3 regions of the Vibrio qinghaiensis genome follow, and region 1 is predicted to be linked to each of the others. Evidence: predicted binding sites of a transcription regulator. Region 1 holds the regulator's gene; each other region holds the start of a gene.
The links. The regulator CRP, encoded in region 1, controls carbon source genes, mostly activating them, when cyclic AMP is high. The targets are predictions, from matches to a motif close to TGTGANNNNNNTCACA.
Positions count from the first base shown of each region.

Region 2: the regulator CRP is predicted to act here: its motif matches at 1,808-1,823, upstream of recB (exodeoxyribonuclease V subunit beta).
Region 3: the regulator CRP is predicted to act here: its motif matches at 1,683-1,698, upstream of cdd (cytidine deaminase).

Region 1 is NZ_CP022741.1:2,480,619-2,485,312, forward strand. It holds gene CCZ37_RS11560 (hydrolase) at 1-291, shown strand, start outside; gene CCZ37_RS11565 (YheU family protein) at 351-557, shown strand; gene CCZ37_RS11570 (phosphoribulokinase) at 640-1,509, shown strand; gene crp (cAMP-activated global transcriptional regulator CRP) at 1,751-2,383, shown strand; gene CCZ37_RS11580 (DUF1338 domain-containing protein) at 2,487-3,281, opposite strand; gene astD (succinylglutamate-semialdehyde dehydrogenase) at 3,350-4,694, opposite strand, start outside.
Region 2 is NZ_CP022741.1:2,186,629-2,191,322, forward strand. It holds gene recB (exodeoxyribonuclease V subunit beta) at 1-1,717, opposite strand, end outside; gene recC (exodeoxyribonuclease V subunit gamma) at 1,991-4,694, opposite strand, start outside.
Region 3 is NZ_CP022741.1:1,136,750-1,141,443, reverse strand. It holds gene sbcB (exodeoxyribonuclease I) at 1-408, shown strand, start outside; gene CCZ37_RS05345 (CidA/LrgA family protein) at 533-865, shown strand; gene CCZ37_RS05340 (CidB/LrgB family autolysis modulator) at 865-1,545, shown strand; gene cdd (cytidine deaminase) at 1,754-2,641, shown strand; gene purT (formate-dependent phosphoribosylglycinamide formyltransferase) at 2,791-3,966, shown strand; gene CCZ37_RS05325 (methyl-accepting chemotaxis protein) at 4,042-4,694, opposite strand, start outside.

The DNA.
Region 1 (4,694 bases):
CAAGATGCGCAGGATTACTACCAGCAGTGCTCAGGCCTTTCAAAGCTGACACAAATTCGCGTGCCGCTACAAATCATTCAAGCGCAAGATGATCCCTTTATGACGGATGCCGTGATCCCAAAATTTGCCTTACCAGAGAACATCCATTACCGCTTATTTACCCAAGGTGGCCATGTCGGTTTTCTCAGCGGTAGCGCGCTTAAGCCTAAATTTTGGCTCGAAGAAGCACTTCCAACCTATTACGAAGATCTGCGTCACGGCAACCCTATTGACCATCAATGCAACGCATGATTAATCACATATCGCTTTAAATCGATACCCTTTTCTCCATGACAGTTTAAGAGGTCGTCATGCTTATTCCTTGGCAGCACATTGCGCCTGAAACACTGGATAATTTGATTGAAACGTTTGTATTACGCGAAGGTACTGATTACGGAGAGCAGGAAGTACCATTGCAGCAAAAAATCGAGCAAATAAAGAAACAGCTCGCAACAGGGGAAGCGATCATCGTCTATTCTGAGTTGCATGAAAGTGTGGATATTCAATTGCGTAAATAATTTCCGCACAAAACAATCTACTCTTTTCGTGCTATATTGCAGCCATCGATAACAAGTACGTTACATACAGACAGGGTTTGTCATGTCAGCAAAACATCCAATTATCGCTGTCACCGGCTCGTCCGGTGCCGGTACAACTACGACCTCTGAAGCCTTTCGCAAAATGTTCAATATGATGAACATAAAACCAGCATGGGTTGAAGGGGATAGCTTCCACCGCTTTACCCGGCCAGAAATGGATGTGGAAATTCGTAAAGCGCGCGAACAAGGGAAGCACATCAGCTACTTTGGTCCACAAGCCAATGATTTTCCTGCATTGGAAGAATTTTTCCGCCAATATGGGAAATTAGGCACAGGCCAAGTTCGTCGTTATCTGCACTCTTTTGACGAAGCTGTGCCCTACAATCAAATGCCCGGCACCTTTACACCTTGGCAAGATTTACCAGAAAACTCGGATGTGATGTTTTACGAAGGTCTGCATGGCGGTGTAGTCGATGGCGATGTAAACGTCGCGCAGCATGTCGATTTTTTGATAGGTATGGTGCCAATCGTTAACCTTGAGTGGATACAAAAATACGTGCGTGATACACGTGATAGAGGCCATTCACGTGAAGCAGTGATGGATTCTATCGTTCGTTCAATGGACGATTACCTCAATTACATCACCCCTCAATTCTCGCGAACTCACATCAACTTTCAACGGGTGCCAACGGTTGATACTTCAAACCCACTTAACGCCAAGGGCATCCCTAGTTTGGATGAAAGCTTCGTCGTGATCCGTCTGCGCGGCATAAAGAATGTTGATTTCCCCTATCTGCTCGCCATGATTGATGGCTCTTTTATGTCGCGCCACAACACCATTGTGGTGCCGGGTGGCAAGATGAGTTTTGCGATGGAATTGATCGTCAGACCGATCCTGCAGCAATTGATTGAAACAGGTAAAATTGGCTAAGTGATCGGACAAGTTGACGGTTACTTTTCATACCGTGATCATGTGCACAGTTTTGCGTAAAAAATCATGCCACTGACACGATTAAAATCAAGAAATCGTTTCTGAAAAAGGATACTATCCTTAACCGAAACACAAGTTAGCTTGCAGCATTTGGAAAGTGCTCTTATCCTAGTAAGCCTATTTTAGGCTTAGCTACAATATGGAAAGCGGCAAGCGTACCCTGCAGAGGAAGTGAGATATTATGGTTCTAGGTAAACCTCAAACCGATCCAACACTAGAGTGGTTTCTTTCACACTGTCATATTCATAAATACCCATCGAAAAGCACGTTGATTCATGCGGGCGAAAAAGCAGAGACGCTGTACTACATCGTCAAAGGCTCGGTAGCGGTATTGATTAAAGACGAAGAAGGTAAAGAGATGATCCTCTCTTACCTCAACCAAGGTGACTTTATCGGTGAGCTTGGTCTATTTGAAGAAGACCAAGAGCGTACTGCTTGGGTCCGTGCAAAATCACCTTGTGAAGTTGCGGAAATCTCTTTTAAGAAATTCCGTCAGCTTATCCAAGTGAACCCAGACATCTTAATGCGTCTGTCTGCACAAATTTCTCGACGCCTGCAAGTCACCAGTCAAAAAGTAGGCGATTTAGCCTTCCTAGACGTGACGGGCCGTATTGCACAAACGCTACTTAACCTGGCGAAACAACCTGATGCAATGACGCACCCAGATGGCATGCAAATCAAAATCACCCGTCAAGAGATCGGCCAAATTGTAGGCTGTTCTCGTGAAACTGTGGGACGTATTTTGAAGATGCTCGAAGAGCAGAATTTAATTTCTGCCCACGGTAAAACTATCGTGGTGTACGGAACTCGTTAATTTCAATCAAAATGATTGAGATTGAATGCATAAAGCCACCTTGGGGAACTCAGGTGGCTTTTTCTTTGGTGATATTTCAGTACGAAAGTAAAAAGATGAGAGGCTATTGCATGTCTGTACTTTCAAATATCTTATCTGCAGAGGCCGCCACAAAACCACTGTAGAGTTCACCGTTGACCATTGGATAGCGTTTGGCAAATTCATAGAATCCACCGGGAATCACCTCCACCCCTTCCGTAAATTGCACCGGTACTTTATCGGCCATGGTCGACGACTGCTCAAGCAGCACATCAGGCGTACCTTTCACTTCCCCACCATTTTCATTGATGGTAAAACCCGCTTGGCGTAGATGATCATTGACCGCTTTCACTTCATTAAACGCCTGCAGTTGATTAACACTAACAGTGAAATGGTTTGCGCCATAACCATGCGCCGCCAACCAAGCGGCGTATTCACTTTCGTTGGCAAGCTGCAAATAATCGCTGTAGCTTAGTTGCCACAGGCGACCGCCATATAAAAAGTCACTGCTGTTTAATTTATTGCTATCGACTTGATGTACCAGCTTCTCCACAATGGCTTGGAGTGCAGGTGAGCACTCTTCCACTTTCAGCTCGCTTATGAATACTTTAGGCTGGGTCGAATCAGGGTGTTCATAGTGCTTCGCTACCAGCTTCTTACTTTCAAACACATAATCACCACAGGCAACGTAGCCTAAGGCAAGAAAAGGCTTAGCCAGCGTTTCAATACCTAATGGCGCAACATTGAAGGTTCGCAACGCAATATGGTCATTAATCAAGGCTTCGTCTTCTTGAAGCAAGTGATGGACTTTGTCGGCAGAAGGGCAAAGGCGCTGAATGTAGTCATTCCATAATGATTGAAATAAAACGGTTGGCGTCATAACGCCTCCTTGTCTGTGCTCGGTTTAAACCATGCTAGTAGGCATGGGGTTTTAGATAAAGTTTACTGCTATAGCTCAACCCCAGGGCTGAGCGTGGCAGGCAGTTCTGTCGAACAACCTTCCATTGATGCCATTGGGTATGCGCAGTAATCGGCCGCGTAATAGGCGCTTGGTCTTAAATTTCCCGACGCTCCCGGCCCACCAAACGGTGCATCACCACTGGCTCCGGTTAATTGTCGATTACGATTTACAATACCAGCGCGGATATGATCGACAAAGTAATCCCATTCGGCATCATTGGTCGACACTAAGCCTGCCGATAAACCAAAGCGAGTTTCATTAGCCAGTTGCACCGCTTGATCTAAGCTTTGGTAACGCACGACTTGTAACAATGGCCCGAAATACTCTTCATCAGGCAATTGACTAACTGCGGTGACATCAATAATGCCCGGAGTGACAAACGCCGCCTGCAAAGGTGTCGCGGCCAGCAAGCTGACGCCACCCAAGGCGCGTAAATTGTCCTGAGCAGCAAGAATGAACTGCGCCGCCGCTTGTGATATTTGTGGCCCCATAAAAGGTGCTGGCTCAGCAAAGGGATGATCAATACGCAATTTTTGAGTGGCACTGACCAGCTTTTCAAGTAACAGATCACCTTCATTCCCTTCAGGAACGTAAAGACGCCGTGCGCAGGTACAGCGCTGGCCTGCACTTAAAAATGCGGATTGAATAATGGTATACACTGCCGCATCAAGCTCGCCATACTGCTTAGAGATGACCATGGGGTTGTTGCCGCCCATTTCTAAAGCCAGCATTTTGCCCGGCTGCCCAGCAAACTGGCGATGGAGTAAATGACCGGTATTGGCGCTACCAGTAAAGAGAAGGCCATCAATGCCTTTGGCCTGAGCAAGCGCAATACCCGTTTCCTTCGCGCCCTGCACTAGGTTAAGTACACCCGCAGGTAGGCCTGCTTCTTGCCACAACTTCATCACAAACTCACCAGTCCACGGAGTCTGCTCTGAAGGTTTAAACACAACCGTATTACCCGCTAAAAGTGCAGGCACAATATGACCATTCGGCAGGTGGGCAGGAAAATTATACGGACCAAAAACCGCAAGAACACCCAATGGACGATGACGTAATACCAGTTGATTACCCGCCGCTTCGCGTGTGTTTTCACCAGTGCGATCATGATAAGCTCGAATGGATATAGCGATTTTACCCGCCACCGCTGCCGCTTCAGTACGCGTTTCCCAGAGTGGCTTTCCTGTCTCTTTGGCGATGATCTGTGCAAGCTCTTCACTGCGCTGTTTCACTTTTTCAGCGAAGGCTAAGACATATTGCTCACGCTCAACAAAAGGACGTTTTTTCCACTCTATAAATCCGACTCTTGCCGCCGTTACCGCAGCTTCTACT
Region 2 (4,694 bases), 290 kb from region 1:
CTTTCACCATACGACCTTCATTACCCGTCCGCACTAAGACTGCGATGTCACCTGCTTGCACACTCTTTTGCCCTTTAGCCGTATCAAAGTACGCTTGTTGATGCTGCGCGGCGCTCAAAATGGTCTGAATTTGGCTGGCGCACGCTTTGGCCATGCATTGCAGGTATTCGCCTTTTGGCAACGGGCTGTCTTGCGCTTCTTGCAGCCAATAGGTGAGCGCTGGTTGCACGGTTCCGTTAAGCCACCATTGACGCTGCTGCGCATTTGGGCTGGCTTCAACGGGTAAAAAGGGAATATCTTGGTCGTAGATAAAAGCACTGTCAGGCGTACTAAAAATCTGATTGACGGCATTGACCATATTCGCGCTAGAACGCCAGTTAGTCCCCAAGGTGTAGTGTGCGCTCACCTGTTTACGCGCTTTGATGTAGGTAAAAATGTCTGCACCACGAAACGCGTAAATCGCTTGTTTTGGGTCGCCAATCATAAACAAACCGCATTCAGCCTTAGGCAGATAAATGCGGCTAAAAATACTGTATTGCAGCGGATCGGTATCTTGGAATTCATCGATCATCGCAACGGGGTAAAGGCTGCGAATCCGCTCAGTCAGTATGCCCAGCTCATCATTATCTATCGCGGCAGAAAGCTGAGTGAGCAAATCATCAAACGATAACCACTGCTTTTGTGCTTTCGCTTTGGCAAGCATGGCTCGGCAATGAGTAATAGCGTGCGCCAGAAGCGGCGCTTCTAAGCTGATGGGTTGTTGCAAAAAGAGCTCAATGGTCGTGAACAGCGCATGTTGCGGGGGTTGACCTTTTTTCGACTTAGCCTCCAACGCGCTTTGTGCAAACTCTTGTAATTCGCTCGGTAGGTTCAATTCATGCTGCGGGTTGCTCGCCCACAACGCTAACCCTTCTAGCCGTTTCAGTAACGCTTTCTTGGTTGCTGCATGCAAATCTGAAGCTTCAATGCACGGCGGTAAATCATCGCATGAATCAAGCCACTGCTTTTTTAACGACTCTATGCGTGACAGGCACGATTGATAAAGCGCGCTTAAATCGCCACTCATCGCTTCAACAGAGAGCGTTAGCGCCGAGCCAGTTAAATAGCCACTGATTTTTTCAAGCAGCGCCGCTGGTGATGACCATAAACGGCGCACTTCCGCAGCAAGCTGAATCGACAACGGATAGAACTGACGACGCCAATAATCCGCGACCACTTGCGCTTTTAGATGGCTTTCATCGGTCACAAATTCGTTATTAAAACGGCTTCCCGATTCAAACGCATTTTGGGTGAGCATACGCTGGCAAAAGCCGTGAATGGTATAGACTGCTGCTTCATCCATCTGCCGTTCCGCTTGCAGTAATATTTGCGCCGCTTGCTTGTGATGACGGGTTTGCTCAAGTAGCGGTTTGATAACAGGGTCATCACTGAAACCGCGCGAAAAAGCGATACGCGCCTCATGAATGCGCCGCCGAATGCGGTCGCGAAGCTCAGCTGTGGCAGCTTCCGTAAAGGTCACCACTAGAATTTGATCGACCGTCAGTGGCGCTTGATGACGTGACTTTGCATCACCATGCCCAAGTAACAGGCGCAAATACAAACCTGCAATGGTGAAGGTTTTACCCGTGCCCGCTGACGCTTCGATAAGCCTTGCACCGTGCAGCGGGAACGTAAGGGTATTTAATGGTGTTGTGACCGTAGCCGGGGTCATACTCATAAACAGTTAGCCTTTGAATACGCAAGCGAATGTGATCGCGCTTGAATAATGGTATGAATAATCAAAATAAGTTTATAAATTAAGACGTTGTGAGATCTTTCTCACGGTTCGCCAAACGGGCAGCCTTTACTATCCGCGCCACGTGTTTCGTCAATCTCACGATGATGCGAACCAACCAAATCATGGTCCCTCTGACCTGTGGCCGTACAGAAAACGCCCTACACAATAATGATTGACTGGCGGCCACTTTACTTTCCAAGCAGTTATCCATCGCTAAACATCCTGCGCCACTTGAAGCCACAATCGTGGCCCTTGCATCACCAACGTGGCTAATAAACGCACCTGCTCAGCTAAGGCTTCATTCCACTGCGGCCAAATCCGCGCGATGTAAACATTGCTTCCTTCACCGTGGCTCATGTAACTTTCATTAAAGCTATCGGCCATTTTCTTGAGCGATTTGTCGCGATCATCAACCCATTGACCACGGCTGAAGCCAGCTTCCACACAGGCTAACGCGGTTTTTGGAAAGTAAGCGAGCGGCGCTGTCATACCTTGATAAAACAAACCCACCAGTTCTGCGAGCAACGCTTTGGCTTGTTCGGTATCGGGCATGGGCGGATAAATAAAATGCTGCACACCTTCTTTACGATCGTAGCCCATCAAATGAGTAGGTTGACTTTCGCCCATCGCCGCTAGTGAGAGGTGATCAATCCACGCGGCTAAATAATCCTGCGCGCGAATCGAACCACTGCGGTAGCGCACTAAACCGGATTGATAGCGCTTAGTCAGCCACCCCGTCAGCTCTACGTTTTTGCCTTCACCAAACAATTCAAATCGCAGATCGATCTCTTGGTCATCAAGTGGCGAATGGCATAAGAAAGCGATTCTTTGCGCCAATTCTTGTGCTTGCACGCGATTAGTTTCAAATTCCAAGGATCCAAAAGCACCAATCGGTAACTTTCCTTGCGCGCGCTGCTGGTCAATGAATCTCTCAAGGGCATGCGGTGAATTGGATTGTTCAAGCAGCAACTCTAGCAGTTCATCGCGTAACTGGTAGCTCTCTAAGCCATTTAAGACAAAAGGTTCATCATCTTCCATTACCGGTAACGGAGGCTCGAACGTCACTTTAAGGCGACGGTTAAAGAAATATTGCACAGGCAAACGCCAAAACCGTTGCAGCTCAACCAGATCTAAACTGACAGGAAAGCTCGCCCCTTGTAAGTAATCGCTCAGGGCGAGATTAAACTCACCACTGGCTCGCCCTTGCCGACTGGCGGCAGGTAGCCACTCTTTGGCATAGCTACCGGTTTTACTCAAAAAAGCATTAGGGCTAAAAGGCACCATGGCGTGAGTGGTCGTTAAAGCACAGGCTAAATTTTTGGCCGATTGATCGCTGCCAAGCGCTTCATCCCCGACCAAACAGTAATTTTGTTGGCAATACTCTAAAAGCTCAGAGACCAACACTGAAGGAACGCGTTCGGTATTATCTTGAATTGAGCGTCCAACGTAGCTGATGTACAAGGTTTGCTGCGCCGAGAGCATCGCTTCTAAGAACAAATAACGGTCATCGTCACGCCGCGAGCGATCGCCAGCGCGGGTGCGACCGTTCATCAAATCAAACCCTTCGGCTGGCATGGTGCGCGGGTAAACGCCATCGTTCATTCCTAGTAAACAAACGGTTTTAAAAGGGATGGAACGCATTGGCATTAAAGTACAGAAATTGACTTGTCCCGCCAGAAAACGCTGGCTGATGCGCGTACCTGACAATTTGTTTTGCAAATATTGAGTAATAATACTTGGCGCAAGTGCTTGCTCATAACCGGCCTCGGCCAGTTGATCTTTTAACTGAGACAAGGTGTCGCGAATCGACTTGAGTGCGAGCTCCCCTTCCAGCTCAACCTTGAAAAAAGCGCCAAGCATCTCACCGAGCAAGCGACGCCACTCGTCCACGCTTTGGGTTTGCGCTAACTGCTCGCGGTAATGGCTCACTTGCTGAATAAAGTGCGCTAATTTACCCGCCAATTCAGCGTTGATGCCTTGCACTTCATTATAAGGAGCGAGCGCCACTTCGCCTTGCGTAAATAAACCCGCTGAGGCAGGCATGGCATAACCAAGTAACATGCGCTCAATCCCGAATTGCCAAGTATTTTGCTCGGTCTGCGGCAACTCAAATTGTTGCGCGGTGCTCGCATTAAGCCCCCAGCGAATACCTGACTCTTCTACCCACAATTTGGCTTGTGCAAAGTCTTGCTCATTAAGCTCAAATTTTGCCATCATCGCCGGAGTTTCAAGCAGCTCTAATAACTCTGACGCTAGGCAGCGAGAATCGGGTAAATGCACTAATTGCATAAATGCCGCTAAGATCGGGCTCTCTTGATCTGCCGTACGGTCTGAAATGGAGTAAGGAATAAAGCGCTCACCCGGCGCGTTACCAAATACTGCCGCAATGGCTGGGCTGTAAGCATTGATGTCCGCCACCATCACAATAATATCGCGCGGTTTCAGTTCAGGGTCAGCATCAAACATTGCCAGCAATTGATCATGCAACACTTCCACTTCTCGCATCGGGCTATGGCAAGCATGAAGAGTAAGCGATGGATCATCCAAAGCAATCACTTGTTTGTGATCGCTACTGTCCAGTTGGCTATCATCTCGATGCTCTTGCAAATGTAAGATGTCGGCCTGCAACTGATGCAATAAATTATCGCGTGGCAGATCAATAAAAAATTCGTGCTCTTCATTTTCCGTTTGGGAGAGCAAAAAAAGATTATCGCGCCCAAGTTTCCCCATCGAGGCCAATAACTCATTGCCAACCGCAGCTTCGGTATGCAATTCATCCACGAGGTTAGCTTCAATGTCACCTTTAAGCGGCGAGCGTTGCCCTTCAAACTGAATCTCATCACCTTGTAAGGCGAACGTTTTACGTTGCTGGCTGTGCAGTCTGGCGAGCGTTTTTCTATCTCGAAGATCGCCCCAA
Region 3 (4,694 bases), 1.3 Mb from region 1:
CCTGAGATCAGAGAAAAGCTGATTGGCATCTACACAATTGAGCGAGAATATAAGCACAGTGACGATGTCGATACTCAACTCTACGACGGTTTCTTCTCTCCAGCCGACAAAGCGGCGATGGAGATCATTCGCCAAGCTGACCCAGTCAATCTCGCCGCATTAGACATTAGTTTTAGCGATAAGCGCATCGAACCCTTGCTGTTTCGCTACCGCGCTCGAAATTACCCATTGACATTAAGTGACGAAGAGCAAAGACGTTGGGCAACTCACTGTCGTGATTATTTCGAAAGCCACCTTGGAGAGTACATGCTCAATTTAGAGAACTTAGTTCACACCCACAGCAGTGACGAAAAGAAAATGGCTATTTTAAAATCCGTTTACCGTTATGTGGAAGACATCGCAAGTTAATGTACGAGGTTTTCGCGCTGTCAGGTTTCAAACCAACACGCTGCGATCCCATTTCCGAAAATAGTTTAGGCACAACAAGGCACCGACTTTTATTGTGAATACCATTGCAAAATATTTGGTCTCTATGGGGCTGATTTTCCTTTGCCTGATGGCAGGTATCAATCTTCAACATTGGCTTGGCATCACCATTCCGGGCAGTATTATCGGAATGCTAATTCTGTTTAGTTTATTGGCAAGTGGGCTCGTGCCTGTCGAATGGGTAAAACCCAGTGCCAGTCTTTTTATCCGTTATATGGTCATTTTATTTGTCCCTATCAGTGTCGGATTAATCGAGCATTTTGATTTATTGATGAGTAACGCCATCCCGATTCTTGCCAGCGCGGTGGGCGGTACGCTGATCGTATTAGTTTGTCTGGGTTTAGGGCTGGATCGTTTTTTGAAAAAGGGGAATAAGTGATGTGGTTATTGCTCACGATTGCGGTCTTTTTCCTGACACGTTGGATCAGCAAAAAATGCAAAACGGCCATAATGAATCCGTTACTGCTCAGCCTTGTGATCATCATTCCTATCTTGCTATTTTTTAACATCCCTTATGCCAGTTACTATGCTGATAACCAGTGGCTTAGCTTTCTGTTGCAACCGGCCGTGGTGGCGCTGGCTTATCCTCTCTATGAACAACTGCCTCAGATCCGCTCAAATTGGCGCATCATTGCCCTCGCCTGCGGGGTGGGCAGTGCTATGTCAATGCTCACGGCCAGCTTAATTGCTGTTTATCTTCAAACGGATATACATTTAATCGCCAGCCTACTGGGTAAATCAGTTACCACACCGATTGCGATGGAAGTCTCCAGCAACCTCGGTGGAGAGCCAGCCATTGCCGCCGTTTTAGTGGTCATTGTAGGGCTGTTTGGCGCGATTCTCGCCTACCCTATCTATAACCTTCTCAACATTACGCATCCCATTGCTAAAGGCTTAACCATGGGCACCGTCTCTCATGCGCTAGGCACAGCAACCTGCGCTGAAAAAGATCCACGTGACGCAGCATTTAGTTCACTGGCATTAGTCGTGTGCGGCGTAATCACATCAATACTTGCTCCAAGTTTTTTTGCTTTTTCAATGTGGTTGTCCACGCTATAGAGTGCCAACAGAAATCAAAGATACGTCTGCTCATGGATTTTGATTGTAGACGTGTCTCACTTTAAGGCTGACTGTAATCGATTTCATGTGTGACCTCACTCTAAATGTGAAAACCAAAATTACGTTACATTAAATTACGTGATTTAAATCTCAGTAAAATTTCATTCTTCGCCTAGAATATTCCTCAATACATAGATAAGGACTCATTATGAAAAGCCGTATTGAACAGGCGCTAGCGGATACGCCAAAACCCGTTGCAGAATTTTTGTCGTCTATTCTGCTATCAGACGATTTTGACGCAACCCTATCACCAGAACAGTTCAACCAACTGCTTTCTCTTTCTGGCTTAGATGATGCGGAATTGCGCGTTGCACTGCTGCCTTTTGCGGCCGCCTATGCTTACGTACCGATTTCAAACTTTTACGTGGGAGCCATCGTCAGAGGTTTATCGGGCCGTTTGTACTTTGGCGCGAATATGGAGTTTTCCGGTGCGCAATTGGGCCAAACCGTACACGCCGAGCAATGCGCCATCAGCCATGCGTGGATGAAAGGTGAACAAGGCGTTGCGGACATCACCATCAACTTCAGCCCTTGTGGACACTGCCGTCAGTTTATGAATGAGCTTACGACCGCAGACTCGCTTGCCATTCAGCTACCACAGCGTGATGAGAAGTCACTGCAAGAGTACTTACCTGAATCATTTGGTCCTGCCGATTTAGGTGTTGATTCTGGTCTAATGGCAGACGCTAACCACGGCAAAAAAACTACCGAAGATGACCCACTCATTGGCTTAGCTCTTAATGGCCTAAACCGCAGTTACGCACCCTATACCAACAATCTCAGTGGTGTTGCCCTGCAAGTTGAGAATGGTAAAACCTACGTCGGTGCGTATGCTGAAAATGCCGCATTCAACCCAAGCTTACCACCATTGCAAGTTGCTCTTGTTCAGTTAATGATGGATGGCCAACACTTTGATAATATTGTCGCAGCCGCATTAGTTGAGATGTCTGATGGCAGCATTAGCCACTTAGCGGATACCCAAGCCACCTTGGAAGTAATTAACCCAGATATTCCTCTTTCCTATCTTGTGGTTTAACTTTATTTACGCCTCTTAAGCCGAGAGGCGTACCCATCCTTTCCAGAACTTGTTCTTTACCCCAAGGCAAACGTTTGCTTTTATTCTTAATTTCAGTATGATTTTGGCTGTTTTCGCTATTACCTATTGCTTGAATGTAAGGATTCACTATGTTTGGTACTGCTACACGTGAAAATGCCACCCGCGTTTTACTGCTTGGTTCCGGAGAATTGGGCAAAGAGGTGGCAATTGAATGCCAACGCCTTGGTTTAGAAGTGATTGCCTGTGATCGCTACGCCAACGCTCCAGCAATGCAGGTGGCGCATCGTAGCCACGTATTGGATATGCTCGATGGCGATGCGCTACAAGCCATTATCGAACTCGAAAAACCTGACTACGTGGTGCCAGAAATTGAAGCAATTGCCACTCACAAGCTGGTTGAACTGGAAGCGCAAGGCTTAAACGTGGTCCCCACCGCAACGGCCACTCAATTGACGATGAACCGTGAAGGCATTCGCCGTTTAGCCGCAGAAACTCTTGCCTTACCTACCTCTCCTTATCAGTTTGCTGATGACTATAATGATTTTGTACTGGCGATTGAGCATGTCGGTATACCTTGCGTAGTTAAGCCTGTGATGAGTTCATCAGGTAAAGGCCAAAGTGTGATTAAGACGCAAGAGGATATTAGCCGCGCTTGGGCATACGCTCAAGAAGGTGGCCGCAGTGGAGCTGGGAGAGTGATCGTCGAAGGCTTTATCGATTTCGACTACGAAATTACTCTCTTGACGATTCGAGCAGTTGATGGTGTCCATTTCTGCGCTCCCATTGGCCATCGACAAGAGGAAGGGGATTATCGCGAATCATGGCAACCACAAGTGATGTCAGCTAACGCGATTAAAGCCGCTGAATATGTAGCAGAACAAGTGGTTAATGCACTCGGTGGTTACGGCTTATTTGGTGTTGAACTGTTTATAAAAGGCGATAATGTTATCTTCAATGAAGTGTCCCCTCGCCCACATGATACGGGAATGGTCACCCTCATTTCGCAAGAGATGTCTGAATTTGCGCTACACGTGCGCGCGTTCACGGGTATGCCAATCAATAGTATTACCCAATATGGGCCATCGGCATCTGCGGTTATCTTAGGTCAGGGCTCCTCAGCTAATATCAAGTTTGATGGGGTGAATGAAGCGCTGTCCATCCCGCACACTCAACTTCGTCTGTTTGGTAAACCAGACATTGATGGACGCCGTCGGCTTGGAGTTGCTCTGGCAAAAGATAAAGAACTCAAACAGGCCTTGCACAACGCGATTCAATGCGCTAAAAGCGTGCAAGTTATTCTGTAAAAAAGCAAAGCGAGCCACTAGGCTCGCTTTCATTTTCGCCAACAACACTCGCTTCAGAGCAGTCGCTTCAGAGCTTTAATCTTTAATCAGCTCACTAACCGTGCCAACAACACTGTCCGCTGCCTTTCTCATTTCATCAATCAGCTTTTGCGCCTCTTCCAACTTACTGTTGCAAGCTGTTGCTTGCCCCTGAATTGCCCCCATCATCGATGTCGAACTATTGGTCAACTCACTATTTAGCTTAACAATATTACCAATTTCATCCGTTGCTTTGGTGGTATTAGAAGCTAATGAACGCACTTCATCAGCAACCACCGCAAAACCTCTTCCATACTCCCCGGCACGCGCGGCCTCAATGGCGGCGTTGAGGGCCAGTAAGTTAGTCTGCTCTGCAATGCCTGTAATGGTGGTTACGATTTTGGTGATTTGCTGCGACTGGTTAGCCAGTTGCGTCATCGAGGTATTCGCCTGAGTTATCGCGTTATCAATCTCTTTAGCAATGGAAGCGGCTTCGGCTAAAGTGGTGGTGCCTAGTTGAGCTATATTAACCGTTTCCTGTGAAGTATGATGCGCAGCCGCTGCTGCCTCTTTAATCGTCCGTGCTTGCAGTACTCGTTGCGTGACATCGGAAGCAAACTTAGTCACACCAATCACTTTATGCTTTTCGTTAAAGATGGGGTTATAAGTCGCTTCTAGCCAGATTTCATCACCATGTTTGGTAAAACGTT